One region of the Bradyrhizobium sp. I1.14.4 genome, then DNA from elsewhere that is predicted to be linked to it. Evidence: predicted binding sites of a transcription regulator. Region 1 holds the regulator's gene; each other region holds the start of a gene.
What was found. The regulator PhoB, encoded in region 1, activates phosphate uptake and scavenging genes when phosphate is short. The targets are predictions, from matches to a motif close to TGTCATNNANCTGTCAT.
Positions count from the first base shown of each region.

Region 1 (7,257 bases):
CCGACTGGAAGTCCAAGGTCGGTTCCGGCACCGCGGTCGAGTGGCCGGTCGGCGTCGGCGCCAAGGGCAACGAAGGCGTCGCCGGCAACATCAGCCAGACCAAGAACGCGATCGGCTATGTCGAATACGCTTATGCCAAGCAGAACAAGCTGACCTACACCGCGCTGGTCAACAAGGCCGGCAAGACCGTGCAGCCGACCATCGCCGCCTTCCAGGCAGCTGCGTCGAATGCCGACTGGTCCAAGGCCCCCGGCTACTACGTGATCCTGACCGACCAGCCGGGCGATGCCTCCTGGCCGATCACCGCGGCGACCTTCATCCTGATGCACAAGGATTCGACCGACAAGGCGGCCTCGCAGGAAGCCCTCAAGTTCTTCAAGTACGCCTTCGAGAAGGGTGGCAAGGCGGCCGAAGAGCTCGACTACATCCCGATGCCGGAGTCGGTCGTCAAGCTGATCGAGAAGACCTGGTCCTCGGACATCAAGAGCTAAGCCTGACGCTTCGAACAAAGCCTGTGCCGCCTCTCAAGGGCGGCACAGGCAGAGCGATCGAGACCCGGGTTCCGCCACCGCGGCAAGAAACGCGGGCGTGGCCCGGGGTTCGCGCCCCGGGGGCGCAAGCCGGAACGACGCCCGGCCAAATGCGTCAGTAAGGATCGCTTCGGGGGCGTGGCGGTTTGCGTGGCTTTCACATAGTAAAGAGGGAATTGGCGTGGCAGACATGGCTGTTCAGAGCGATGTAATGGAAGCCGCGGGACCTTACGATCGCGCCAAGGCCCTCAGCGCCTTCAAGCTGGGTGATCTCACCTTCTATTGGATCACACGCATCTCGGCGATTTCGGTTCTGTTGATCCTCGGCGGCATCATTCTGTCGCTGATTGTCGGCGCTTGGCCGGCGATGAAGGAATACGGCTTTGCCTTCCTCTGGACGCAGCGCTGGGCGCCCTCGGCTGATCCGCCGGTGCTCGGCGCGCTCGGCCCGATCTACGGCACCCTGATCACGTCGATCATCGCGATGATGATCGCGATTCCGGTTGGCCTCGGCATTGCCATCTTCCTCACCGAGCTATGCCCGCAAATGCTGCGGCGCCCGATCGGCATCGCGATCGAGCTGCTCGCCGGCATCCCGTCAATCATCTATGGCATGTGGGGTTTCTTCGTCCTCGGCCCGTTCCTTGCGAACACCTTCCAGCCCTTCATGATCAGGATCTTCGAGGGCGTGCCGGTGCTCGGCGCGGTGTTCGGAGGCCCGCCGTCCTATCTCAGCCTTTTCAACGCGGCGCTGATCCTCGCCATCATGGTGCTGCCCTTCATCACCGCGATCTCGGTCGACGTGTTCAAGACCGTCCCGCCAGTGCTGAAGGAGGCCGCCTACGGCATGGGCTGCACCACCTGGGAAGTGGTCCGCAGCGTGGTGATCCCCTACACCCGGGTCGGCGTGATCGGCGGCATCATGCTGGCGCTCGGCCGCGCACTCGGCGAGACCATGGCGGTCACCTTCATCATCGGCAACTCGTTCCGCATTTCGTCGTCGATATTTGCGCCGGGAACCACGATCTCGGCGGCGATCGCCTCCGAATTTGCCGAGAGCGACGGCCTGCACCAGTCCGGCCTGATCCTGCTCGGCCTGCTGCTGTTCGTGCTGACCTTCTTCGTGCTCGCCGCGGCGCGCTTGATGTTGATGCGGTTGGAAACGAAGGCGGGGAAGTGACGTCATGAATCCGATCTACAAATCGCGTCGCCGCTACGACATCATCATCCGCGCGCTCTGCTTCGCGGCGGCGGCGTTCGGCGTCACCTGGCTGGCGCTGATCCTGATCACGCTGGTCTATAACGGCCTTGCCGGGCTGAGCGTGCAGCTGTTCACCCAGAACACCCCGCCGCCCGGATCGACCGACGGCGGCCTTCTCAACGCCATCGTCGGCTCGATCATCATGACGGTGATCGGCGTCGGCATCGGCGCGCCGCTCGGCCTGTTCGCCGGCACCTACCTCGCCGAGTACGGCAAGCACGACAAGCTCACCTCGGTGATCCGCTTCATCAACGACATCCTGCTCAGCGCGCCTTCGATCATCATCGGCCTGTTCATCTATGGTGCGGTCGTGGTGCCGATGCGCGGCTTCTCGGCGATCGCCGGTGCGCTGGCGCTCGCCGTGATCGTGATCCCGGTCGTGCTGCGCACCACCGAGGACATGCTGCTGCTGGTGCCCAATCCGCTGCGCGAGGCGGCCTCGGCGCTCGGCCTGCCGCGTTCGCTGGTCATCAAGCGGATCGCTTATCGTGCGGCCCGATCGGGTCTGATCACCGGCGTGCTGCTGGCGACCGCCCGTGTCGCCGGCGAAACCGCGCCGCTGCTGTTCACCGCGCTGTCGAACCAGTTCTTCAGCTGGGATTTGACCAAGACGATGGCCAACCTGCCGGTGACCATCAACAACTTCGTGCAGAGCCCCTACGCCTATTGGAAAGAGCTGGCGTGGAGCGGCGCGCTGCTCATCACATTCACCGTGCTCGCGCTGAATATCGGCGCGCGTATCCTTGGTGCCGAAAGGGCCGCAAAATGACCGAGCTTTCTGTCTCCATGACTGCCGCGGGCCACGTTCCCCAGGTTCCGCTTCCGGACGCGCCCCCGAAAGTCACGGTGCGCAACCTCAACTTCTATTATGGCGAGCACCACGCGCTGAAGAACATCAACCTGACGCTCGGCACCAACCGCGTCACGGCGTTCATCGGCCCGTCCGGTTGCGGCAAGTCGACCCTGCTGCGCATCTTCAACCGGATGTATGACCTCTATCCGGGCCAGCGCGCGGTCGGCCAGCTGATGCTGGACCAGACCAACATTCTCGATCCCAAGCTCGACCTCAATTTGCTGCGTGCGCGGGTCGGCATGGTGTTCCAGAAGCCGACGCCGTTCCCGATGACGATCTACGAGAATATCGCCTTCGGCATCCGCCTCTACGAGAAGATCTCGAAGTCCGAGATGGACGACAGGGTCGAGAAGGCGCTGCGCGGCGGCGCGCTGTGGAACGAGGTCAAGGACAAGCTGAACGCCTCCGGCCTCTCGCTCTCCGGCGGCCAGCAGCAGCGCCTGTGCATCGCGCGCACCGTCGCGGTGCGTCCCGAGGTGATCCTGTTCGACGAGCCGTGCTCGGCGCTCGACCCGATCTCGACCGCCAAGGTCGAGGAGCTGATCCAGGAACTGTCCGAGGACTACACGATCGCGATCGTCACCCACAACATGCAACAGGCGGCGCGCGTCTCCGACAAGACGGCCTTCATGTATCTCGGCGAGCTGATCGAATTCGACGACACCAACAAGATATTCACCTCACCGAGCGATCGGCGCACCCAGGACTACATCACCGGCCGGTTCGGCTGACCGGCGCATGATCCGGAAAAGTGGAAACCGGTTTTCCGATCAGATCATGCTAAATTGAGGACAACGAAATCATGATCCCCGGGATCATGATTGAGGGGAGACAAGCGATGGCTTCTGAACATACCGCCAAGGCATTCGATAGCGATCTGCAGGAGTTGACCCGCCTGGTCGCCGAGATGGGCGGCCTCGTCGAGCGGATGATCACCGAGTCGGTCGACGCGCTGATCCGTCGCGACGTCGCGCTGGGCAAGCGCGTGGTCGCCGCCGACATCGAGATCGACAATTTGCAGCGCCTCATCGAAGAGCGCGCGGTGCTGACGATCGCGCGCCGCCAGCCGATGGCGATCGACCTGCGCGAGATCGTCAGTGCGATGCGCGTGGCCACCGACCTCGAGCGGATCGGCGACCTCGCCAAGAACATGGGCAAGCGCGTCGCAGCACTGGAGAGCGACTTCCAGCCGCTGAAGCTGATCCGCGGCCTCGAGCACATGACCGACCTCGTGCTGTCGCAGGTCAAGTCGGTGCTCGACGCCTATGCCGCGCACGATCTGCCGGCTGCGATGAACGTCTGGAAGGGCGACGAGGAAGTCGATGCGATCTGCACCTCGCTGTTCCGCGAACTGCTCACCTACATGATGGAGGATCCGCGCAACATCTCGTTCTGCATCCATCTGATGTTCTGCGCCAAGAACATTGAGCGGATCGGCGATCACGCCACCAACATCGCCGAGACCGTGTTCTACATGATCGAGGGCCAGCAGATCACCGACAAGCGCCCGAAGGGCGACATGACCACTTTTGCCACCACGGTGCCGGGCAACTAGGGCATGATCCGCACGTGCGGAACCGGATTGTCCTCGCGACAAAAGGCTTTCGCGGGGACCTTGCTGAAGGAAGTAAGCGTTTCGGTTTGCGTCTGGGCAACGGATCACCACACAGAAAGAACTTAAACCGATGAGCGCACGCATTCTGGTAGTCGAAGACGAGGAAGCGCTGACGACGCTGTTGCGCTACAACCTCGATGCGGAAGGCTACGATGTCGAGACCGTGGGGCGCGGCGACGATGCCGACACAAGGCTGAAGGAGCGCATTCCCGACCTCGTGGTGCTCGACTGGATGCTGCCGGGCCTGTCCGGCATCGAGCTGTGCCGCCGCCTGCGGGCGCGGCCCGAGACCAAGCAGCTTCCGATCATCATGCTGACCGCGCGCGGCGAGGAGAGCGAGCGCGTGCGCGGGCTTGCCACCGGCGCCGACGACTACATCGTCAAGCCGTTCTCGGTACCAGAGCTGCTGGCGCGGGTGAAGGGCCTGTTGCGCCGCGCGAGCCCGGAGCGGCTTGCGACCGTGCTGACCTATGGCGACATCGAGCTGGACCGCGAGAAGCGCCGCGTGGCGCGCTCGGGCCGCCCGATCGATCTCGGGCCGACCGAGTATCGCCTGCTCGAATTCTTCCTCGAGCATCCCGGCCGCGTGTTCAGCCGCGAGCAACTGCTCGACAGCGTCTGGGGCCGCGACATCTATATCGATGAGCGCACCGTCGACGTGCATATCGGCCGCCTGCGCAAGCTGCTCAATCCGGGCCGCGAGCAGGATCCGATCCGCACCGTGCGCGGCGCCGGCTACGCGCTCGACGACCGGTTTGCAAAGGCCGAGCCGCAGCCGTAACGGCCCCAAACAATCGCAGTCTCCTGGCCCGGTATGCAATCGCACTCTGGGTCTGGACCCTTGGTTCCGTCATTGCTTCGTCGCTTCAGCGCAAATTGCTCTGCAATTTTGTCGCGAGCTCCCCGCAGTGACGGCATCAACAAAAAATCCCCGCTTTCGCGGGGATTTCTTTCGTGCAGTCCAGGCTTGTTTCCCGAGTGCTACTTGATTTGTGGCTTCGCCGACGGCCGGCGGCGGTCGGCGGCGGGCTGGTAGGCAACGCGCGAGTGATGCGCGCAATAGGGCAGGCCGGCGAGCGCCTTGCCGCCGCAGAAGAAGAATTCCGGGCTCGATGGATCGCCGACCGGCCAGTGGCAGGTGGCTTCGTTGAGCTCGAGCAGTGACAGCCGTTGGCTCATCGGCACCACATTATCGTAGGAGATCGGATCGGACTCCATCTCGACCTCGAAGGCGTGCGCGAGCGCCGTGTTGCCGCGCGAAACAGGGCGCGCCACCCGCATCATGTGCTGGGCGGGGCGGGCCTTGCGCTGCCGTGGCGCGGCCGTGGAGGGAGCCTTGGCGCGGCCGGAGAGGCCAAGCCGATGTACTTTGCCGATCACGGCGTTTCGCGTCACATTGCCAAGTTCCGCGGCGATCTGGCTGGCCGAGAGGCCGGATTCCCAGAGCTTCTTCAGCTGTTCGACGCGATCGTCGGACCAGGTCAATACAGTCATCGCATTCTTCCTTTCGCGGAGCGCCGGCCAGTCATTGGAGCGGGCGCTGCGAGCCAATCTGGATAAAAATCCCAGCGGCCAGAATCCCTTAGCCCTCGCCGGGCGCGGTCTTGCGCCCGAACGTTTACGTGAGACACGAAGGCTACTTAGAGGGTCCAGTACTGCCGCACGAGATGTCGTACCCGACAGGCCAAACGCTACAATATGGCGTGACTCTGGCGCAAGAGTCCGCGGCCGTGCGTCCACATGTTCCCACAAAGTTAAGCATTGCGGTGAGGCTTTTCCACCGCACCGGAATGCTCCGGATTGCGCTCGTTTCGCATTGCAGGAAGACCGGCAAAGGCCGGCTTCTGGCGATTGACAGTTACTGGCCGCAGCATAGAATGTTTGGCACGTGCCGCCCGCAAAGGCGGCACGTTTTGTTTTCCGAAGCTGGCTGTTGCTGCGCTGGCGTCAAGGCGCGCGGCAATTTGTTGGCTTCAAACCGTCAGTGAACGCCATGACCAACAGTGCCTCGTCGCATCTGCTCCCCGTCTTCGCCAGGGTCGATCTGGGCTTCGAGCGCGGTGAGGGCGCCTGGCTGATCGCAACCAACGGCGATCGCTATCTCGATTTCACCTCGGGCGTCGCGGTGAACGCGCTCGGGCATGCGCATCCGCATCTGGTCAAGGCGCTGCAGGAGCAGGCGACCAAGCTCTGGCACATGTCGAACCTGTTCAAGAGCCCGGACGGCGAGGTGCTCGCCGCGCGGCTGTGCGAGCAGAGCTTTGCCGACTTCGTGTTCTTCTGCAATTCCGGCGCGGAAGCGATGGAGGGCGTGATCAAGCTGGTCCGCCACTATCACTTCTCCAAGGGCCATCCCGAGCGCTACCGCATCATCACCTTCGAAGGCGCCTTCCACGGCCGCACGCTGGGTACGCTCGCTGCGACCGGTGCGGCGAAATATCTCGAAGGCTTCGGTCCGCCGATGGACGGCTTCGACCAGGTGCCGCATGGCGATATCGAGGCGGTGAAGAAGGCGATCGGCCCGCACACCGCCGGCATCCTGATCGAGCCGGTGCAGGGCGAGGGCGGCGTGCGTTCGGCGCCGCAGGCCTTCTTCAAGGCATTGCGCGCGCTTTGCGACGAGCATGGCCTGCTGCTCGCATTCGACGAGGTGCAGACCGGCATGGGCCGCACCGGCGAATTGTTTGCCTACAAGCGCACGGGTGTCACGCCGGACGTGATGTCGCTGGCGAAGGCGCTCGGCGGCGGCTTCCCGATCGGGGCGGTGCTGGCGACCGCGCAGGCAGCGGCCGGCATGGCGCCGGGCTCGCACGGCTCGACCTTCGGCGGCAATCCGCTCGCGGTCGCGGCCGCCAATGCCGTGCTCGACGTCATGCTCAAGCCCGGTTTCTTCGACCACGTGCAGAAGATGTCGCTGCTGCTCAAGCAGAAGCTCGCTTCCGTCGTCGACCGCTATCCCGGCGTGCTATCGGAGGTGCGCGGCGAGGGCCTGTTGATC
Region 1 covers NZ_JBNDLA010000011.1:56,621-63,877, reverse strand. Annotated here, with positions in the region: gene pstS (phosphate ABC transporter substrate-binding protein PstS) at 1-491, shown strand, start outside; gene pstC (phosphate ABC transporter permease subunit PstC) at 721-1,710, shown strand; gene pstA (phosphate ABC transporter permease PstA) at 1,715-2,560, shown strand; gene pstB (phosphate ABC transporter ATP-binding protein PstB) at 2,557-3,375, shown strand; gene phoU (phosphate signaling complex protein PhoU) at 3,483-4,199, shown strand; gene phoB (phosphate regulon transcriptional regulator PhoB) at 4,330-5,040, shown strand; gene ABIB78_RS22375 (GcrA family cell cycle regulator) at 5,241-5,753, opposite strand; gene ABIB78_RS22370 (aspartate aminotransferase family protein) at 6,253-7,257, shown strand, end outside.

Region 2 (7,257 bases), on a different contig from region 1:
GGGATTTGTGATTCGGAAGACATCAATTCAATTGCGATTCGCGCGATATCGTGGTGATCGTTAGCGTAACGCGCAGTGATTTGCGCGGAGAGATTGTGATGGCCGAAGAAGCATTCGCCCTGTCGCCGATATCCGCCCGCGCGGCCCTGCCGAGCGAGGAGGACTATGCTGCGATCAGCGCGGCCTTCATGGAGACATCGCGGGGCCGCTGGTTCCTCGGCGAATATGCCAAGCGCAACCGCAATGCCGATACCCGCATGGTGCTCGATGCCGTCGCGCGAATCGAGGAAAGCCTGAGCACGCAGCGGCAGGCTGCCGCAGACGCGATCAGGGACGAGCAGCTGGCGCAGGCGCTGGCCGCCCTGCGTGGTGCGATCGAGGCGGCCCAAGCGTCCGCCATCGCCGCGCTCGACGGCATCAGCTTCGAGCAGAACCTCGCGCCGGTACGCAAGGGCGTGCGGGTGATTCGAGAGATCTCCTGGCGGCTGCGCGAAATCGGCAATGATGGCCGGATCTGCGACATCATCGATTCGCAGGTCAGCGCGATCGAGGCCGGTGCCGCCGAGGTCTCGATGGACGACGCCAAGACCGTGCTGGATGCCGCCTTCGCGGCGCTGGCCCGCCGGCTCAGCGAATTCGATCCGGACAAGGCGGCGACGCCAGCATCCGAACCTGATGTGGCCGAAGCACCGGTAGCGGAGCCGCCCGCTGCCGCCCCCTCGCCGCCACCGGTGGCCGAAAGCACGGCCGCCGATCGCGCCGTCCCCGATGCTACTGTGGCCGCTACGCCGCCAGCGCCGCCTCAGGAGACCGTTGCAACGCGGAGCATTGAGACTGCCGCCATGCCGGAGCCGAGCGAAGCATGGATCAAGGCGGAGGCCGCACTGGCCGAAGCCGAGGCCGCAGAACTCGCCCGCGTTGCCGGCGACGCCGCCGACGCCCATGACGAAGCGGTGCTCGACCGCATCGCGATGGAGATGGGCGCGCCCGATCCGATCGACGAAGCGGCGATCGCCGAAGAGATGCACGCTGCCGAGGAGATGCGGGTCGCCGAGGCGATGGCTGCCGACCCCGAGATGGTTGCACCGGCAGCCCAGCCCGAGCCTGCACCGGCGCCCGAGCCGAAGGTTGAGTTCAAGGTCGAGCTCCCACCGGCCGCTGCAGCGCCGATTGCAGCGGCTCCGGCGGCCGTGCCGCCGCCTCTCCCACCCGCCGTTGAGGCTACCGCTGTTCCCGCAGCAGAAGTCTCACTCGGCTCGACCATCATCGCCAGTGGCCTTCTGAAAAAGCCGAGTGTCGCGGCCAACGATCCGCTCGCGCCGTTCCGCCGCATGAGCCAGGCCGAGAAGATCGCGTTCTTCTCGTAAGCGGTGGCGCAGTTCGCTTTTCGTCATTGCCAGGCATAGCCGTCTGAAGGACGGCGTTGGAATGAGCGGCGGCCATCATGGCGGCTTCAGGCACTGATCGACGGAGCCGCGCAACGAGCCGGGTCAGAGCGACCACCGCCCTGCGCCCGCTCGTTCTCAAACAATTGGCGTCAGGCGACGAGCTTCGCAAACAGGTCGGCATCGACATTGCCGCCCGAGAGCACGATGACGACGTTCTTGCCCTTGGCGTCGATCCGCCCCGCCAGCAGCGCGGCAAGTCCGACCGCGCCGCCGGGCTCGACCACGAGCTTCAGCTCGCGATAGGCAAACGCAACGGCTGCGCCGACCTCATCATCGGAGACGCTGACGCCATTTGCGAGCAGCTTGCTGTTGATGGCGAAGGTCAGTTCGCCTGGAATCATCGCCATCAGCGCATCGCAGATGGTGCGCGCCGCGACCGGATGCGCCTCGCGATGGCCGACCTTGAGCGACAGAGCGTGATCGTCATAGCCTGCGGGCTCGGCGACGATCACCTGGGCCTGCGGGAATTTCGCCTTTATTGCGGTGGCAACGCCCGCGATCAAGCCGCCGCCCGAGGCCGGCGCAACCACGATATCGGGCACGAGCCCGAGCGCCGCCATGTCCTCGGCGACCTCGCGGCCGGCGGTGCCCTGGCCCGCGATCACGAAGGGATCGTCATAGGGGCGCACCAGCGTCGCGCCGCGCTTGCCGGCGATGCCGTTGGCGATCGCCTCGCGGTCGTCGCGATCGCGATCGTACAGCACGACCTCGGCGCCATAAGACTTGGTCCGCTCGCGCTTGGTGATCGGTGAGTCCGCAGGCATCACGATGGTCGCCTGCATGTTGAGGATCTTGGCCGCCGCGGCAACGCCCTGGGCATGGTTGCCCGAGGAGAACGCCACGACACCGCCACTCCGCTTGTCCTGCGGGATCGAGGCGAGCTTGTTGAAGGCGCCGCGGAATTTGAACGATCCGGTCCGCTGCAGCATCTCGGGCTTGAGGAAGACCTGGGTGCCGACGCGTTCATTGAGAACGGGAAAGGTCAGCAGCGGCGTGCGCACCGCGAACGGCGCGACCACCCTTGCGGCGGCATCGATGTCCGCGGCAGCGACGGGTGGATTTAGAACGGTGTCCGTCATCCACGATTTGTATCGCGGCGCCGGGCTGCCCGGCAAGACGCTTCATAGCGCTTTCGAGCGAAGTGGGTACCGGTTCGCGTGAAGAAACGCGTCAAAACAAAGGCGCGTGAGTTATCTAGCGTGAGGTCGGCTGGCTGGCCGGCAGGACCGCGAAATGGTGCTCCTCGGCACCGAATTCGAATACTTCCCCCTCGCCGTCCGGTGCAGCGGGGCGGACGTTCATGCAGCGATCGATGAACACCCGGGCCGACGCCTGCCAGGTGTGGAGCGCGGCGAAATCGACGCAGGCCTGCCGCGGGATGCTGAGCGCCTCCAGGCAGGCATGGCGCAGGTCGTCGTCGAGGACGCCGACCGGGGCGGCGCCGATCACGTCGCGGGGGCCGGTGACCGGAAAAGCGGCAACCGGCAGGCCGCTCGCCAATGCCTCGAGCAGCACCAGGCCGAAGGTATCGGTCCGGCTCGGGAACACGAACACGTCGGCGGCCGCGTAGATCTCCGCCAGTTCTTCGCCGTGGCGGGCGCCGAGGAAGACGGCTTCCGGATGTTTCCGCTCCAGCGCCACCCGCGCCGGGCCGTCGCCGACCACGACCTTCGTGCCGGGCAGATCAAGTTCGAGAAATGCCTCGAGATTCTTCTCCACCGCCACCCGGCCGACACTGAGGTAGACCGGCTGCGGCAGGCAGAGATCGACATCGCGCGGATGGAACAGCGCGGTATCGACGCCGCGCGACCACAGCACCACGTTGCGGAAGCCGCGCTGGCGCAGCTCGGCTGCCAGCGCCGGGGTGGCGGCCATCACCGCCCGGCTCGGCCTGTGGAACCAGCGCAACGCCCGCCACACCCAGGCTTCCGGGACCGGCGTGCGTGCCGAGACATATTCCGGAAAGCGGGTGTGGAAGCTCGTCGTAAACGGCAGGCCGCGCCTGCGGCAATAGCGGCGGACCGAAAGCCCGATCGGGCCTTCGGTCGCGATATGGATGCTGTCGGGCTTCGCCGCCTCGATCAGGCTGGCGACCTTGGCCTGGTACGGCAGCGCCAGCCTCAGATCGCGATAGCTCGGCATCGCGAAGGTGCGGAACGAGTCCGGCGTCAGGAAGCTCACCTCGACGCCGAGCGATTCCGCCGCCTGCGCCATCATGGTCAGCGTGCGGACAACCCCGTTTACCTGGGGATGCCACGCATCGGTCGCGACCAGGATATGCGTCATGCAGCGCGTGCCGTCACTCGCGGGACTGGCGCGATCCGGCGCACCGGATCGGTCCAGGTGATGATCTCGAAATGGCCGTCCTCATGTTCGGCGAGCGCGGTGCAGCTCTCCACCCAGTCGCCGCAATTCATGTAGCGGATGCCATGCTCGTCATGGATCGTCGCGTAGTGGATGTGGCCGCAGATCACGCCGTCGCAGCCATGACGCCGCGCCTCGCCGGCAAGCGTCGCTTCGAACGCGCCGATATAGTTCACCGCCTTTTTGACCTTCAGCTTGGCCCATTGCGACAGCGACCAGTACGGCACGCCGAACATCTTGCGGAAGAAGTTGACGAAGCGATTCATCTGGATCGCGAAGTCATAGGCCTTGTCGCCGAGATGGGCGAGCCAACGCGCATTCTGCACCACGAGGTCGAAGATGTCGCCGTGGATCACCAGGTAGCGCTTGCCGTCGGCACCGGTGTGAACAGTGTTCTCCACCACGTCGATACCGCCGAAATGCGTGCCGTAATATTTGCGCAGGAACTCGTCGTGGTTGCCCGGGACGTAAATCACCTTGGCGCCCTTGCGCGCCTTGCGCAGCATCTTCTGCACGAAATCGTTGTGGGTCTGCGGCCAGTACCAGTTCGACTTCAGCGCCCAGCCGTCGACGATATCACCAACGAGGTAGATCGTGTCGGCATCGTGAGAGCGGAGGAAGTCCAGCAGGCGGTCAGCTTGCGAACCGCGGGCTCCGAGATGGACATCGGAGATAAACAAAGTGCGAAAGCGCCGCTCGGGGCTTTCTTCACTCAAGGAGTCACTTCCCATGCCTGTGCACCTACCGGATTCCTGTGACAAGGCGATGACGATCCCCGCGACCCAAGGCCTCACTAACAGTTAACGAGAATCAGCAGCACGCCCCCTCCACAGCGGATAACAGCGGCGTGCGACAATCTGGCGACATGGGCGGGCGCGGGTGTGTGGAACAGGCGTTGTGTTGCCTGCATATCGCAGTGGAACAACGCGTGCAGTTGTCGGGTATGACGATGCAGATTGCTACGCGGCTACGCAGCTTCAGTAATATTTGTGGAAGTGATGCACGGGACCGTGGCCGTGCCCGACCGCGAAGCGATCGGCGGCGGCGATCGCTTCGGTGATCCAGGCCTTGGCGTTGCGCACAGCGGTCTCCATCGCCTCACCCTTGGCGAGCCCCGCCGCGATCGCCGACGACAGTGAGCAGCCGGTGCCATGCGTGTTGGCGGTCGCAATGCGCGGCGCTGACAGCGCGATGCTGCGCTCGCCATCGATCAGATAGTCGATGCTCTCCGCACCATGCCCATGGCCACCCTTGACCAGCACCGCGCGACATCCCATCGCCAGCAATCGCTTGCCCTGTCGCTCGACGTCGGCCTCGCTCGAAGCGACCGGCTCGTTCAAGAGCGCCGCCGCTTCCGACAGGTTCGGCGTGATCAGCGACGCCAGCGGAAACAGCAGGGTCTTCAGCGCATCGACAGCCTCGGCGGCGAGCAGCCGATCGCCCGAGGTTGCGACCATCACCGGATCGAGCACGATGTGGCGCGGCGCCCAGCGCTTCAGCCCAGCGGCGATCGCCGCGATCGTCTCGGCCTGCGCCACCATGCCGATCTTGACCGCGCCGACTTTGAGGTCGGAGAAGACGGCATCGATCTGGGCCGTGACGAATGAAGCGGGCACCGGATGGATGCCGCTGACCCCCGTGGTGTTCTGCGCGGTCAGCGCCGTGATGGCGGAGGCGCCATAGACCCCGAGCGCGGCAAAGCTCTTGAGGTCGGCCTGGATACCCGCCCCACCCGAGGAATCCGAGCCGGCAATGGTGAGCGCGACCGGCGTCATTGTGCAGCACCGGCGGTTGATACGGATGAGACGCTCAGCAATAACACCATCGCCTGTCCTAGCGCGGCCGCCCATCGGCAGCAAGTTCGCCTGACTTTACCGCGAGTTGGCCTTGACTTGACCCCTTGCGTTGGCCGCCTGTTTTTGGCCTATAGTCGCGGAAATCCCCGGAGACGACTTTGATGGTTCCTTTCTTCGTCCAGATCAAATGCAAGCTCGGCCAGTCCTACACCGTCGCGAACGCGCTGGCGGAGGCCGAGATTGCGTCCGAGATCTATTCCACCGCGGGCAATTACGATCTCCTGGTCAAGTTCTACGTCGACCACGACACCGACATCGGCCATTTCATCAACGAGAAGGTTCAGGTGATCCCGGGCATCCAGGATACCCTCACCATCATCACCTTCAAGGCGTTCGGCGCGAAGTAGAGCATGATCGGGAAAAGTGCGAAGCGGTTTTCCCTCGCGACAGACGCCGAACGCGTTTGCACGGAAATCATGCTCGAGCAAGGACCTAAGGCGCGATCCAACATGATCTGATCGTGCCCTTAGGACGGCTTCTCGGGCTTCTTCGGCTTCGGCGGCCCCTCGACCGGCGGCAGCGACTTGATGTACTCGGCGATCGCGGCGCGATCGGACGATGAGAGCTGCGAGGTGTTGCGGATCACGCGTACCATCGATCCACCGGCGCTATCGCCGTCCGGCATCTGCCCGCTCTCGAGGAAATAGGCGATGTCCTTTACGCTCCAGTCGGACAGCCCCTTCTCCGTGATGTTGGGCACCCAGCCCTCGCGCTCCGGATCCGGGCCGCCGGCGAAGCGCTGCCCGCTGACGATGCCGCCGAGGAAATTCCGCGGGCTGTGGCACTCGGCGCAATGGCCAAGGCTGTTGACAAGATAGGCGCCGCGATACCACTGCGCCGACCGGCTCGCATCCGCGATGAACGGCTTGCCGTCCATGAACAGGAATTTCCAGACGCCGACATTGCGCCTGATGTTGAAGGGAAATGGCAAATCGTGATCGCGCACCTTGCCGGCAACCGGCGGCAAGGTCTTCAGATAGGCGAAGAGGTCGCGCACGTCCTTGACCTTGGCGTGCTGATAGGACGTGTAGGGAAACGCCGGGAAATAGTGCGCGCCTGACGGCGAGGTGCCCTTCATGACCGCGGTGACGAAGTCGGCCTCGCTCCAGCGGCCGATGCCGTCATTCGGGTCGGGCGAGATGTTCGGCGCGTAGAACGTGCCGAACGGCGACGGTATCGCAAGCCCGCCACCCAGCCTGGTACGGTCGTCCTGCTTCGGCACGGCATGGCAGGAGGAACATCCTCCGGCATTGAACGTTGTGAGGCCGTTGGCCAGGTCAGGCTGGTAGGCCGGCAGCGCGCTCGCGGAGACGATCGCGGGAATCGTCAGCCACCAGAACACACCAAGGCCGATGAGGCCGACCAGGCCGGCCAGGAGGAGAATTCGTCGCAACATTCACCGATCCGTCATTGGTCGCGTCAGCGCATCAACCAGTATGATGGCAACCCGTCGCACAAGCTCGCATCAAATTCGCCGCACTCACGATCATTTTGGGAATAAATCGGCAGAGCCGCTGTTGAACACTGCAACCGTCCTGTGACGTCAAAGGGGAGAGAACGATGCCAAACAAGACCTTGCTTGCTACGCT
Region 2 covers NZ_JBNDLA010000037.1:613-7,869, reverse strand. Annotated here, with positions in the region: gene ABIB78_RS36090 (MFS transporter) at 1-23, opposite strand, end outside; gene ABIB78_RS36085 (hypothetical protein) at 99-1,367, shown strand; gene ABIB78_RS36080 (threonine/serine dehydratase) at 1,538-2,527, opposite strand; gene ABIB78_RS36075 (glycosyltransferase family 4 protein) at 2,643-3,734, opposite strand; gene ABIB78_RS36070 (UDP-2,3-diacylglucosamine diphosphatase) at 3,731-4,543, opposite strand; gene thiD (bifunctional hydroxymethylpyrimidine kinase/phosphomethylpyrimidine kinase) at 4,790-5,587, opposite strand; gene ABIB78_RS36060 (Lrp/AsnC ligand binding domain-containing protein) at 5,770-6,015, shown strand; gene ABIB78_RS36055 (c-type cytochrome) at 6,135-7,064, opposite strand; gene ABIB78_RS36050 (CHRD domain-containing protein) at 7,229-7,257, shown strand, end outside.
Region 2: a site for PhoB is predicted at 4,567-4,583, ahead of ABIB78_RS36070 (UDP-2,3-diacylglucosamine diphosphatase). Genes of this name have one in related genera too.

Region 3 (7,257 bases), on a different contig from region 1:
GCATCTTCGGCTTCCTGATCTTCGGCGAATTGCCCGACAGCTGGACCATCCTCGGCGCCGGCTTCATTGTCGCCTCCGGCCTCTACACCGCGCATCGCGAGCGCATCCGCCGCTCGCAGTTGTTGACCGTGGCAAGCGAGCCGTCGCCGAACGCCTGACCGCGATACCGAAATCGTGCGCTGGTTGCCCTCGTGACACCCCGCACTTGCGTTTTCGCCTGAAGCGGCTATCCCTTCCAGAAGAAAACGCAACAATGAGTGGGCCAAACCCACGCGGGAGGACTGATGCGCGCAGCGATCTTCAGAAACGGCGAGATTGTCGTCGACCAGATGCCGGAGCCGAAGCCGGGCGCCGGCCAGGTGCTGGTCAAATCGCTCGCCTGCGGCATCTGCGGTTCCGATCTGCATGCGCGCAAGCATGCCCACCGCATGGTGGAGCTGAGCAAGTTCCTTCCCGGCCGCACGCCGATGGATCTGTCGCGCGACGTGGTGTTCGGCCACGAGTTCTGCTGCGAGATCCTCGATTACGGCCCGGGCACCACGCGCAAGCTGAAGCCCGGCACGCGCGTGTGCTCGCTGCCGGCGCTGCTGACGCCGGAGGGGCCGCGGGGCATCGGCTATTCCAACGACTATCTCGGCGCCTATGCCGAGCAGATGCTGCTCAGCGAGCCGCTGCTGCTCGAAGTGCCGAATGGCCTTGCCGCCGAACACGCCGCACTCACCGAGCCGCTCGCGGTCGGCGTGCATGCGGTGGCGATGGCCGACATCAAGGGCGGCGAGGTGCCGCTGGTGATCGGCTGCGGCCCCGTCGGCCTTGCGGTGATCGCGGCGCTGAAGATCAGGGGTCTCGGTCCGATCGTTGCCGCCGATTATTCGCCGGCGCGGCGCCTGCTCGCCGAGAAGATGGGCGCCGATGTCGTGATCGATCCCGCCAAGACACAGCCCTATGCGAGCTGGGCCGAGCACGCCCAGATGACCGAAGCGGAGAAGGCGGCGCGGCCGCCGATGCAGGCGCTGCTGCCGCCGCTGAAGCCTGCGCTGATCTTCGAATGCGTCGGCGTGCCCGGCGTGCTGCAGCAGGTGTTCGAGGGCGCCCCGCGCAGCGCCCGCATCGTCGTGGTCGGCGTCTGCATGGAGACCGACAAGTCCGAGCCGATGCTCGGCATCATCAAGGAGCTCAACGTCCAGTACGTGCTCGGCTACACGCCGGAGGAGTTCGCCTATTCGCTGCGCCTGATCGCGGAAGGCCAGGTCGATGCCGCCTCACTCGTCACCGGCCGCGTCGGCATCGACGGCGTCGCGCAGGCTTTTGCCGATCTCGCCAATCCCGAGGCGCACACCAAGATCCTGGTCGAGCCGTGGCGGTGAGCCCTTGGCGGTGAGTTCGTCGGCGCGAGGTTTGCATTTCGTGACGCCGAACCTATAGTTCGCTGTGTCTTATCGCACTGACAGCACGTACCTCATGCGAGTTTCAATCATCACGGGAGGGGGCTCCGGCATCGGCGCCGCGGTCGCGCGCCGGCTCGCCGGACACGGCCAATGCCTGATGCTGCATGGACAGGGCGCCGAGGCTTCCGGGCTCGCGCGGCTGAATTCGGTTGCGGAGGAATGCCGAGGCAAGGGCGCCAAGGTCGAGATCAGCACCGGCGATCTCGCCAGCGCTGGCGCGGGCACGTCGCTGGTCGCGGCAACGCGTGCCGCGTTCGGGTTGATCGACACCATCGTGCACGCCGCGGGCTTTGCCGACCGGCGCGAATTCGCCAGCCTGCCGCGCGAGGCGCTGGAGCGCGCCTTTGCCGTGATGGCGGCGGCATTCCACGAGATCGCGGCCGCCGCGCTGCCCGACCTCACGCGCAGCGCGCACGGCCGCGTCGTCGCGGTCTCCAGTTTCGGGCCGCATCGCTTCGTGCCCGGCGCCACCTATCCGGGATCGGCCGCCGCGAAGGCCGCGCTCGAAGTGCTGGTGAAATCGCTCGCAATCGAACTCGCCGCGTCGGGCTCAACCGCCAATGCCGTGATGCCCGGCTATACCCGCAAGGATCCCGGCCTGTTCGGCGCGCTGGATTCCGCGACCTGGGAGCGCGTCGCAAAGGCCAATCCGATGCAGCGGCTGGCCGAGCCGGACGAGGTCGCTTCCGTCGTCGCGTTCCTGCTGTCGCCGGAAGCGGGCCACGTCACCGGCGCGACGCTGCCGGTCGATGGCGGCCTGACCTTGATGTGACGGCACTTTCGCCGGACCGGCATCGCGTGACACGCGCAAGTCCGCCTGCAATGCTGGGAGTCAAGGCGAGCACGGCAGTCGAGGGGCAGGATGAACTACGTTTGGGATTTCGGGATCCTCGCCAGGTACAGCCATCTGTTCTGGCTCGGGCTCGGCTGGACCATCGCCTACACGATCGGCACCATCATCCTGGGCACGCTGATCGGCCTGATCGTCGGCATGCTGCGGCTGCGGCGCATTCCCGTGATCGACTGGCTCTTGATCGCCTACATTGAAGCGTTCCGCTGCACGCCGCTGCTGGTGCAGATCATCTGGTTCTACTACGCCTTTCCGGTGGTGATCGGCGTCAACATCCCGGCGCATGTCGCGGCCGTCAGCGTGCTGTCGCTCTATGGCGGCGCGTTCTATGCCGAGATCGTGCGCGGCTCGATCGAGAGCGTGCCGGTCGGGCAGTGGGACGCCGCGAAGGCACTCGGCTTCCGCGGCTGGCGCCTGATGCGGCTCGTGATCCTGCCGCAGGCGCTGAAGCCGATGATGGCGCCCTATGTCAACCAGTCGGTAACGCAGCTGAAGAACACCTCGCTGGTCTCGATCATCGCGGTGCCCGATCTCGTCTACAATGCGACGCTGATCAACGCCGACACCTACCGGCCGCTCGAGGTCTACACCATCGTGGCGCTGATCTATTTCGCGATCCTGTTCCCGTCGACGCTGGTGGCCAGGCGGTTGGAGCGCGGGCTCACCTACGACAAGGTGTGAAGGTCTCGCACTACCGTCATGGCCGGGCTTGCCCCGGCCATCCACGTCTTTCTTCTTGTGGAAACGAAGACGTGGATGCCCGGGTCAAGCCCGGGCATGACGAGTTGATGGAGGCGGAGCATCACTCGCTAGATACTCAACTCCACCGGCACATCCTCGGGCTTGACGCCGGCGAGGCTGAGGCCCTTGACGAACCATTCGCGCATCTGGCCGATGCCGCGGTTGTAGTCGATCCACACCGACAGGAAATCGCGCCAGCGCTTGTCCGCCTCGCGCCGCACCGCCGTGCCGCTCGCGATCGTCACCGACGGCGAGGCCAGGATCTTGTAGGTACCGAGGTTCGGGTTCTTGGCGATCGCGGTCAGCCCGAGCACCAGCGCGTTGACCACGCAATCGACGCGGCCCGACGACATTTCCAGCATCACCTCGTCGCGCGACTTCAGCGATTTGATGGTGGCGTTGGGCGCAAAGCGCCGGGCCACCGCCTCGTTGGCCGAGCCGACGTCGACCGCGATCTTCACCTCGGGCTTGTTGATGTCGGCCCAGGTCTTGGCCTCCAGCCCCTTCTTCAGCATCGCGCCGAACGGATGCGGGAACACCAGGCTGGTGAAATCCACCACCAGCGCGCGCTGCGGGGTCGGGTTGAGCGCGAAGCCGAGGTCGATCTTGTTGGCCTGCAGATCGAGGATCGAGTTGCCATAGGTCGATTCGACATATTCCAGCTTGACGTCGAGCAACCTGGCGAGGTCGTTGGCCATCTCGATCGAGAAGCCGGACCAGGTGCCGGCGGCGAGGTCCTTGTTGAAATAGGGCAGCTCGCCCGGCAGCACGGCGATCCGCAGCACCTTGTTGGCCCTGATACGGTCGAGCGTGTTGTCGGCAGGCGTCTGCGCCGAAGCCGGGGTCGCCATTGCGGCCGCGAGTGCCGCGCCGCTGCCGATCCCGAGCGCATAGCGCAGCGCGTCGCGGCGATCTTCGGAAATCTTGATGTCGTCGGATTGAGTCAAGCGGGCCTCCCTGCACCAGATCGGGGAAGCCTAGCGTCGGCGTTTGGCCACAGCAATAGTGGCAAGCTGCGCCATTAGTAGGCGCAATTGCCCAAGTGCTGGTCGCTCTTACTTTGCCCCGCCTCGCCCCGCCTGCGGCGAGCGGTGATCTGTCCGCACGTCATGGCCGGGCTTGTCCCGGCCATCCACGTCTTTCTTTCTTCATGTGGAAACGAAGACGTGGATGCCCGGGACAAGCCCGGGCATGACAAGCGGGAGAGGGGGACGGCGTAGGCGTGACGAGCCTCAATACCGTCCCGGCACGTACATCTCCGGCGGGATCGGGCCGCGGTGATAGTCGGGGTTGCGCACCCGCGGCGGCAGCACCACCGGTTGGTGCGTGACCTGCTGATAGGGGATCTGGTTCAACAGATGCGAGATGCAGTTGAGCCGGGCGCGCTTCTTGTCGACGGCATCGACGATCCACCACGGCGAGTCGGGCAGGTGGGTGCGCTCCAGCATCGTCTCCTTGGCCTTGGTGTAGAGCTCCCAGCGGGTTCGCGCTTCGACATCCATCGGGCTCAGCTTCCACTGCTTCAGCGGATCCTGGATCCGCATGCTGAAGCGGAACGCCTGTTCCTCGTCGGTGATCGAGAACCAGTATTTCAGGAGGATGGTGCCGGAGCGGATCAGCATGCGCTCGAATTCCGGCACCGAGTTGAAGAACTCCTCATACTGCTCGTCGTTGCAGAACCCCATCACCTTCTCGACGCCGGCACGGTTGTACCAGCTGCGGTCGAACAGCACGATCTCGCCGCCGGCCGGCAGATGCGAGACATAGCGCTGGAAGTACCATTGCGTGCGCTCCCGCTCGTTCGGTGCCGGCAGCGCTGCGACGCGGCAGATGCGCGGGTTGAGCCGCTGGGTGATGCGCTTGATGACGCCGCCCTTGCCGGCGGAATCGCGTCCCTCGAACAGCACGACGACCTTCTTCTTCTCGTGCTGCACCCAGTCCTGCAGCTTGACCAACTCGCCCTGCAGCCGTAGCAGTTCGCGGAAGTAGAGCTTGCGGTCGATCACTGGCCTGCCGGCGGCCCCGTCGTGGTCGAACTCGTCGAGTCTGACATCGTCGAGCTCGAGCTCGAGTTCCTCGTCGAGACTGTCGGCCATCTCCTGATGGATGCGGGCGCGCAGTGCTTCGTCTCGGGCGGCTTCGTCGGTGAGAGCGGAGGTAGTCATGAAGGTCCGTCTTTCAGTGTGTTTAGATGGATCGACGGGAGCATTGACGGGCGATGTTACCCCTCTATGACAATGGCATGACCGCTGTTTCACGCTGCTGCGGGGACTGTGCTAACAAGCGATAACAAGATCAAAAATGGAGACGCCGATGATTTCGCTCACGCCAAAAGACGTCCTGCCGGAGGACGCGACCGCCGGCACGCTGGTCGGACGGGTCTGGCTGCCGCAGGCCGCTGGGCCGGCCGTGGTCGCGGTGCGGGGTGACGGCGTGTTCGACGTCACCGCGCGCTTCCCCACGGTGAGCGCGCTGTGCGAGGAAGCTGATCCCGCAGGCGCATTACGTGCCACGCTCGGCGAGCGGCTCGACGATTTCGAGACGATCCTCGCCAACACGCCGCCCGACGGCCGCGACAAGGCCGGGCCGCATCTGCTCGCGCCGGTCGACCTTCAGGTGCTGAAGGCCGCCGGTGTCACCTTTGCGATCTCGATGCTCGAGCGCGTGATCGAGGAGCGGGCGCGCGGCAATCCGTCCTCGGCGGACGCAATCCGCAAGGAGGTGGTGCGCCTCGTCGGCGACGATCTCTCGAAGCTGAAGCCCGGCTCCGAGCAGGCGATGAAGCTGAAGCAGGTGCTGATCGACCAGAACGCCTGGAGCCAGTATCTGGAGGTCGGCATCGGCCCCGATGCCGAAGTCTTCACCAAGGCGCCGACGCTGTCATCGGTCGGCACCGGGATGGATGCGGGCCTGCATCCGAAATCGACATGGAACAACCCCGAGCCGGAGGTCGTGCTTGTCGTCTCCGGCGCCGGCAAGATCGTCGGTGCCGCGCTCGGCAACGACGTCAATCTGCGTGATTTCGAGGGCCGCTCGGCGCTGCTGCTGTCGAAGGCCAAGGACAACAACGCTTCCTGCGCGATCGGCCCGCTGCTCAGGCTGTTCGATCAGACCTTCTCGCTCGACGACGTCAGGAAGATGGATGTCGGCCTCACCGTGAAGGGCGCGGACGGCTTTGTGCTCGAAGGTCATTCCTCGATCTCCAAGATCAGCCGTGACCCGACCGATCTCGTCGCCCAGACCATCGGCCCCGTGCATCAATATCCCGACGGTTTCGCGCTGTTCCTCGGCACGATGTTCGCACCCGTCAAGGACCGCGACGCCAAGGGTGAGGGCTTCACCCACAAGCGCGACGACATCGTCACCATCGCAGCGCCGCAGCTCGGCGAGCTCGTCAACCGCATGCGCAACAGCGATGAATGCGAGCCCTGGACGTTTGGTGTTGGCGCGTTGATGAAAAACCTCGCGCGGCGCAAGGTGCTGTGACGTAGAACGCGGCATTGTCATTGCGACGAGCGAAGCGACGAAGCAATCCACGTCTCTCCTTGCGACACGATGGATTGCTTCGCTTCGCTCGCAATGGCGGCGCACTTCGCGCTGCAATACGAGGCGTAGCTCGCCGACGAGTACGCGCTGTCGGCATTCTGCGACCGGATCGTCGTGCGATTGGCAACAACGTCCGGCTTAGCCGTGATAATGTCTCGTGGCGTCGCCGGCGTTGTCGAACATGTTCAGAAACCTGCGCGGCAGATCGATCGCGTGCTGCAACTTGAGGGCGCGCGAACGCGGTGGAATTCGACGCGACCGCTTGTCGCGCCCTTATGTGATCCAGTTCATCCTCGTTCGCGCTGCTCCGCGTCAGCATATTGGCTCGACGCGAACAGAAGGAGTCGCGGACATGAGCGAGCAGCCGTCAAGTGGAATGCCCGATTGGCTCACGACCGACATGCTGGTGATTGCCGTTTCACTGGCAATCATCGTGATTGGCATATGGATCGCGCCGTAGCCTGGTTGCGCCGGCTGGTAGCCCTGTCGTTGGATGATGTCACCGCCATGCGCGCGAGGCGATGGCGCACTTCACAAGCCGATCATCCGGAAGATCATGCCTCCGATATTCGGGCCGTGACGATGGTGGCGGCGATGATGGCTTCGCGGGGGTTCGTCGCCGCCCGCTGCCATCGCGCTCCTGCCGCCATCCCGCTCGGGGCCGATCGCGTC
Region 3 covers NZ_JBNDLA010000060.1:2,057-9,313, forward strand. Annotated here, with positions in the region: gene ABIB78_RS38460 (DMT family transporter) at 1-158, shown strand, start outside; gene ABIB78_RS38465 (zinc-binding dehydrogenase) at 285-1,367, shown strand; gene ABIB78_RS38470 (SDR family NAD(P)-dependent oxidoreductase) at 1,462-2,220, shown strand; gene ABIB78_RS38475 (amino acid ABC transporter permease) at 2,311-2,979, shown strand; gene ABIB78_RS38480 (transporter substrate-binding domain-containing protein) at 3,108-3,986, opposite strand; gene ppk2 (polyphosphate kinase 2) at 4,272-5,204, opposite strand; gene ABIB78_RS38490 (fumarylacetoacetate hydrolase family protein) at 5,353-6,525, shown strand; gene ABIB78_RS38495 (Spy/CpxP family protein refolding chaperone) at 7,117-7,257, opposite strand, start outside.
Region 3: a site for PhoB is predicted at 5,271-5,287, ahead of ppk2 (polyphosphate kinase 2). Genes of this name have one in related genera too.

Region 4 (7,257 bases), on a different contig from region 1:
TGAGCGAAGGCTGCCCCGCCATAGCCCAAAGGGCGACGGCGGGCCGAAGCAAGCTGCTTCTACTACTTCCGATTACCGATGCATTGTTCCGCAGAAACTCGCTCGCTTCGCGAGCTTCGGCCGGGCAAGCCCGGGAAGTCCCTCGTAGCGAAGCGAACGAAGGCTGCCCCGCCATAGCCCGAAGGCGACGGCGGGCTGAGGCACGGCGTTTTCTGCGAGTTCCGATTGCTGATGTATCCTTTCTACGGAGGGATACGCCATGAAATATGTCTACATTCTCGAAAGTCTCGATGCCGAGCATTTCTACGTCGGCATAACCGACGACGTGCACGCTCGTCTGGCAAAGCATAACGCGAGGGAGGTCCCGCATACCTCGAAGTATGGGCCCTGGCGGCTGAGAACCTATATCGCTTTCAGCGACGAACGGCTCGCCATTGCATTCGAACGCTATCTAAAGTCCGGCTCGGGACGGGCATTCGCAAAGAAGCATTTCTGACCCGCAAGTCGCCGCGCCCCCTAATCGCCCAGCACCGCATTCAGCCGGTCGCGCAGCGCCACGATCTCATCCTTCATCGCCAGCAATTCGCCGACCGAGCAGGCCGAGGCCGCGAGGATCGACTGCGGGACGGCCTTCGCCTTTTCGCGCAGCGCCTGGCCCTGTGGCGTCAGCGCGATCAGCACCACCCGCTCGTCTTCGGTGCTGCGGGTCCGCTTGACCAGCTCCGCCGCCTCCAGCCGCTTCAGCAGCGGCGTCAGCGTGCCGGAATCCAGAAACAGGCGCTCGCCGAGGTCTTTCACCGGCACGTCGTCGCGCTCCCATAGCGCCAGCATCACGAGATACTGCGGATAGGTCAGCCCGAGCCGGTCGAGCAGCGGCTTGTAAACGCGGTTGAAGGCGTGTGCGGTCGAATAGACCGCAAAGCAGATCTGGTTATCGAGCCGCAGCGCCTGATCCGCCGCCGTCTGTTTCCTGACCATGATTCCCATCGAAGCCATCTCGTTTCCGGGTCATTCTGGGCTCACGGGACCGCGGATTCAATTGCGAACAATTAAATGTGAGGCCGCATATTTTATATTGTGCACAATCTATTTGCGTGCAATACACAAAGCGTCGAATTCAAAGCGAAGTCCAAACCCAAAGGGAGACCACGATGTCTGTGAACGTGCTCTACAAGACCAGCGCCAAGGCAACCGGCGGCCGCGACGGCCATGCGGCAACGCTCGACGGCGCGCTCGACGTCAAGCTCACGACCCCGAAGGAGCTCGGTGGCGGCGGTGGCGCCGGCAACAATCCAGAGCAGCTGTTCGCGGCCGGCTATGCCGCCTGCTTCATCGGCGCCATGAAGTTCGTGGCCTCGCAGGGCGGACCGAAGGTTCCCGCCGACGCCTCGGTCACCTCGACCGTCGGCATCGGCCCGCGCTCGGAAGGCGGCTTTGGCCTCGCGGTCGACCTCGTCGTCTCGCTGCCCGGCCTTTCCCGCACTGAGGCCGAAGCACTGGTCGAAAAGGCCCACCACGTGTGCCCCTATTCCAACGCGACCCGCGGCAATGTCGACGTCAAGCTAAGCGTCGTCTAATTCACCTTGCGCCAATAGTCCGCCACATCGGCGTGGCGGACTATTACGTTGTCGACGAACCACTGCATTTCAGATGCCGGTTCGCTTGGCGAACGCACGCGCGGCCCGCTGCATGGGCCTGCGCCGACGGAAGCATTGCTGCCTCGCCTGAAGACCGTTAGCTCTGGGACCTCGTTTTCGAACCCAACTGAGCGAAGGTTGTTTCCATGAATACCCCAGCGGCTACGGGCGCGATGACCGGACTGCGCGTGATCGATCTGACGCGCGTGCTCGGCGGCCCGTATTGCACCCAGATTCTCGCCGACCACGGCGCCGACGTGATCAAGGTCGAGCCGCCCGCCGGCGACGAGGTGCGCGACTGGGGCCCTCCCTTCCACGAGGAAGACGCGGCCTATTTCGTCGGCATCAACCGCAACAAGCGCTCGATCGGCCTCGACCTCGCCTCCGAGGGCGGCCGCGTGGTGCTGATGAAGATGCTCGAGACGGCCGACGTGCTGATCGAGAACTTCAAGCCGGGCACACTCGACAAATGGGGCATCGGCAACGACGTGCTGCGCGCGAAATTTCCGCACCTCGTGCATTGCCGGATCTCCGGCTTCGGCGCCGACGGCCCGCGCGGCGGCAATCCCGGCTATGACGCGATCATCCAGGCGATGACCGGCATGATCGCGGCCACCGGCTCGCCGGAGAGCGGCCCGATGCGCATCGGCGTGCCATTGGTTGACATCACCACCGGGCTCTACGCGGCGATCGGCATCCTGATGGCGCTGTCGGAGCGGCAGCGCTCGGGGCTCGGCCAGTTCATCGAGACGACGCTGTACGAGACCGGGCTTGCGATCATGCATCCGCACGCCGCGAACTATTTCATGCATGGCAAGCCGCCGTCGCTCACCGGCAACGAGCATCCCAACCTCGTGCCCTACGCGATCTTCCCGACCAGGACCGACAACATCTTCATCGGCGTCGGCAATGACGGCACCTTCCGCAAGCTCGCCAAGGAGATCAGCAAGCCCGAGCTCGGCACCGATCCGCGCTTTGCCCGCAACAAGGATCGCATCGCCAACCGCGATGCGCTGCGCCTCGAGCTTGCCGCGGTGTTCAGCCAGCACGAGGCCGAACCGCTCTGCAACCGGCTGCTCGCCGCCGGCCTGCCGGCAGGCCCGGTGCAGAAGATCGACCAGGCGCTGACCAACCCGCACACCATCCATCGCGGCGACGTCATCGAAAAGGATTGGTACAAGGGCGTCGCCTCGCCGATCCGCCTCGAGCGCACCAAGCCGAGCCTGCGCCGCACGCCGCCGAAGTTCAGCCAGCACGCCGCGGAAGTGCTGGGCGAGTTCGGCTACTCCAGGGACGAGATCAACAGCCTGGTTGAAAAGGGCGTGGTCTGCGGTCCCCAGCGCAAGCGCTAGATCGTTTCGAGCGAATCGGGCACCGGGTCGCGTCAACGCAGCGCGACCAGCCATCGACACTGCGGTGCAACGTCGCGTCCGGCGTTGCACCGCACGGACGCGGCTACGATCTCCGCCTTTTTTACCGCTTCCCTTTGCCTCGACTTCCCCCCTACCATGACTTTCGATTATACGGTCATTTGAACGTCATCCGGCGCTGTTAACGCGCGCAACGAAAGACGATGTTCCAACCGGGAGGGGCTTTTGATGATTTTTCGACGACTCGGCGCTGCTGCGGCAGCCGCTGCCACACTTGTATTCGCGTCGCCTGCGTTTGCGGTGACGGAGATTCAGTGGTGGCACGCGATGACCGGCGCCAACAATGACGTCATCGTCAAGCTGGCCAGCGACTTCAACGCCTCGCAGTCCGACTACAAGGTGATCCCGACCTACAAGGGCGGCTACGCCGACACCATGAACGCCGGCATCGCCGCATTCCGCGCCGGCAACGCGCCGCACATCATGCAAGTGTTTGAGGTCGGCACCGCGACGATGATGGCCGCCACCGGCGCCGTCAAACCAGTCTACAAGCTGATGGCCGACGCCGGCGAGAAGTTCGATCCGAGCGTCTATCTGCCCGCGATCACCGGCTACTACTCGACCACGAAGGGCGAGATGCTGTCATTCCCCTTCAACTCGTCGTCCACCGTGATGTGGGTCAATCTCGACGCGCTGAAGAAAGCCAACATCACGGAGATCCCGAAGACCTGGCCGCAGGTGTTCGAGGACGCCAAGAAGCTGAAGACGGCCGGCTACACCACCTGCGGCTTCTCCGGCTCCTGGGTCACCTGGGTCAATCTCGAGCAGCTCTCGGCCTGGCACAACGTGCCGCTGGCCAGCAAGGCTAACGGCCTCGACAGCTTCGACACCGTGCTCGAGTTCAACGGCCCGCTGCAGGTCAAGCATCTCGAGAACCTGGTCGAGTTGCAGAAGGACAAGACCTACGACTACGCCGGCCGCACCAACACCGGCGAAGGCCGCTTCACCTCGGGCGAGTGCCCGATCTACCTGACCTCGTCGGCCTTCTTCGGCAACGTCAAGGCGCAGGCCAAGTTCAACTTCACCGCCGCGCCGATGCCCTATTATCCCGACGTCAAGGGTGCGCCGCAGAACTCGATCATCGGCGGCGCCTCGCTCTGGGTGATGGGCGGCAAGTCGGCCGACGAATACAAGGGCGTGGCCAAGTTCCTGACCTTCCTCTCGGACACCGACCGCCAGATCTGGATCCACAAGGCCTCGGGCTATCTGCCGATCACCAAGGCGGCCTACGCCAAGGCCAAGGCGGAAGGCTTCTACAAGGACCAGCCCTATCTGGAGACCCCGCTGCTCGAGCTCACCAACAAGGAGCCGACCGAGAATTCCCGTGGTCTGCGCCTCGGCAACATGGTGCAGCTGCGCGACATGTGGTCGGAGGAGATCGAACAGGCACTGGCCGGCAAGAAGACCGCGAAGCAGGCGCTCGACTCGGCCGTCGAGCGCGGCAACCAGATGCTCCGGCAGTTTGAAAAGACCGCCGTCCGCTGACATGATGCCTTCGGGCATGATCCGGAAAAGTGCGCCGCGGTTTTCCGAAAAGATCATGCCCAAACAACGAGCCAAAGCGCGATGACGATTCAACCTAATCTCATCGCGCTTTAGGGCCATCAACCGGCTGGCCGCGACAAGCGGCCTGCCACTTTTCTCAGATCATGCAAAAGCAAGCGACTTTTCAATCAAAGCTGTTGCCTTACGCGCTGGTTGCCCCGCAACTCGCGGTCGTCCTGATCTTTTTCTACTGGCCGGCCGTGCAGGCGGTGATCCAATCCTTCCTGCTGCAGGACGCTTTCGGCCTTTCCACCACCTTCGTCTGGTTCGAGAACTATCTCGATCTGTTCAAGGAGCCGGCCTATTTTGCCGCGATCATCAGGACCTTCGCGTTCTCATTCGCGATCGCGGTGTCCTCGCTGTCGTTTGCGCTACTGCTCGCGGTGATGGCCGACAAGCCGCTGCGCGGCTCGACGCTCTACCGCACGCTGCTGATCTGGCCCTACGCCGTCGCCCCGCCGGTGGTCGGCGTGCTCTGGGTGTTCATGCTGCACCCCTCGCTCGGCGTGCTGTCGCGCTATCTGCGCGGCATGGGCATTGACTGGAATCCGCTGCTCGACGGCGATCAGGCGGCGGCCCTGATCATCCTCGCCGCGGCCTGGAAGCAGATCTCCTACAATTTCCTGTTCTTCCTCGCGGGGCTGCAGAGCATCCCGAAGAGCGTGATCGAGGCCGCCGCGATCGACGGCGCCCGCCCGATGCGGCGGTTCTGGACCGTGATCTTCCCGCTGCTGTCGCCAACTATCTTCTTCCTGCTGGTCATCAACATCGTCTACGCCTTCTTCGACACCTTCGGCATCATCGACACCATGACCCGCGGCGGTCCCGGCAAGGCGACCGAAACGCTGGTCTACAAGGTCTATACGGACGGCCTGCTCGGCGGCAATCTCGGCTCCTCGGCCGCGCAGTCGGTCATCCTGATGGTCATCGTCGTCATGCTGACGGCGATCCAGTTCCGCTTCGTCGAGCGCAAGGTGACCTACTGATGGTCGAGGAAGAGGGCTTCCAGCGCTATCTGGCTCACGCCATCCTGTGGATCGGGATCGCCATCGTCGCCTTCCCGGTTTATCTGGCGATCGTTGCCTCGACCCAGGACAATGCCGTCATCGCCAACGGCCAGATGTCGCTGCTGCCCGGCGGCCATTTCCTCGATACCTACTACCAGACGCTGTTTGTCGGCACGAGCGGCTCGACCCGCGAGCCGGTGCTCAACATGATGCTGAACTCGCTGATCATGGCGCTCCTGATCGCGGTCGGCAAAATCGCGATCTCGATCATCTCGGCCTACGCGATCGTCTATTTCCGATTTCCCTTCCGGATGGCGATCTTCTGGACCATCTTCATCACCTTGATGCTGCCGGTCGAGGTGCGCATCTATCCGACCTACAAGATCGTCGCCGATCTGCATCTGCTCGACAGCTATGCTGGGCTGTCGCTGCCGCTGATTGCCTCGGCCACCGCGACGCTGCTGTTCCGGCAATTCTTCATGACCGTGCCGGATGAATTGCTGGAGGCCTCGCGCATCGACGGCGCGGGCCCGTTCCGATTCTTCTGGGATACGCTGCTGCCGCTGTCGCGCACCAACATGGCGGCGCTGTTCGTGATCCTGTTCATCCTCGGCTGGAATCAATATCTCTGGCCGCTTTTGATCACCACGCGCGACGACATGCAGACCATTCAGGTCGGCATCCGCAAGATGATCACCACGACCGATGCGCTGACCGAATGGCCGGTGGTGATGGCGACCGCGCTCCTCGCGATGCTGCCGCCGGTGTTCGTCGTCGTCGTGATGCAGAAACTGTTCGTGCGCGGATTGGTGGAGACGGAAAAGTGATTCATGGCTAACGTCACCCTGCGCAACGTCCGCAAGACGTATCCCGGCGGCTTCGAGGCCATCAAGGGCGTCGATGTCGACGTCGGCGACGGCCAGTTCTGCGTGCTGGTCGGTCCGAGCGGCTGCGGCAAGTCCACGCTGCTGCGCATGGTGGCGGGGCTCGAGACCATCACCGGCGGCGAGATCGACATCGGCGGCCGCGTCGTCAACCAGGTCGAGCCCGCCGATCGCGACATCGCGATGGTGTTCCAGAACTACGCGCTCTATCCGCATATGAGCGTCTATAACAACATGGCCTACGGCCTGCGCAACCGCGGCATGGCCGAAGCCGAGATCAAGACCCGCGTCGAGGAAGCCGCCCGCGTCCTCGAGCTCTCGTCGATGCTGGAGCGCAAGCCGCGCCAGCTCTCCGGCGGCCAGCGCCAGCGCGTCGCGATGGGCCGCGCCATCGTGCGCCAGCCGAAAGTGTTCCTGTTCGACGAACCGCTGTCGAATCTCGACGCCAAGCTGCGCATCGCGATGCGGGTCGAGATCCGCAAGCTGCAGCGCCGGCTCAGCACCACCTCGATCTATGTCACCCACGACCAGCTCGAGGCGATGACGCTGGCCGACATCCTGGTGGTCATGAACGGCGGCCAGGTCGAGCAGATCGGCAATCCGCTGGAGATCTATCAGAAGCCGGCGACCACCTTCGTCGCTTCCTTCATCGGCGCCCCGCCGATGAACCTGATGCTGCTGCATTCGGACGAGCTGAAATCCCAGGTGCTGAAATCCGAGATCACGGGCGCCGACGGCGCCGGCATTGTCGGGA
Region 4 covers NZ_JBNDLA010000013.1:97,851-105,107, forward strand. Annotated here, with positions in the region: gene ABIB78_RS24565 (GIY-YIG nuclease family protein) at 260-496, shown strand; gene ABIB78_RS24570 (MarR family winged helix-turn-helix transcriptional regulator) at 517-978, opposite strand; gene ABIB78_RS24575 (organic hydroperoxide resistance protein) at 1,152-1,577, shown strand; gene ABIB78_RS24580 (CaiB/BaiF CoA transferase family protein) at 1,784-2,989, shown strand; gene ugpB (sn-glycerol-3-phosphate ABC transporter substrate-binding protein UgpB) at 3,236-4,552, shown strand; gene ugpA (sn-glycerol-3-phosphate ABC transporter permease UgpA) at 4,717-5,598, shown strand; gene ugpE (sn-glycerol-3-phosphate ABC transporter permease UgpE) at 5,598-6,446, shown strand; gene ABIB78_RS24600 (sn-glycerol-3-phosphate import ATP-binding protein UgpC) at 6,450-7,257, shown strand, end outside.
Region 4: a site for PhoB is predicted at 3,163-3,179, ahead of ugpB (sn-glycerol-3-phosphate ABC transporter substrate-binding protein UgpB). Genes of this name have one in related genera too.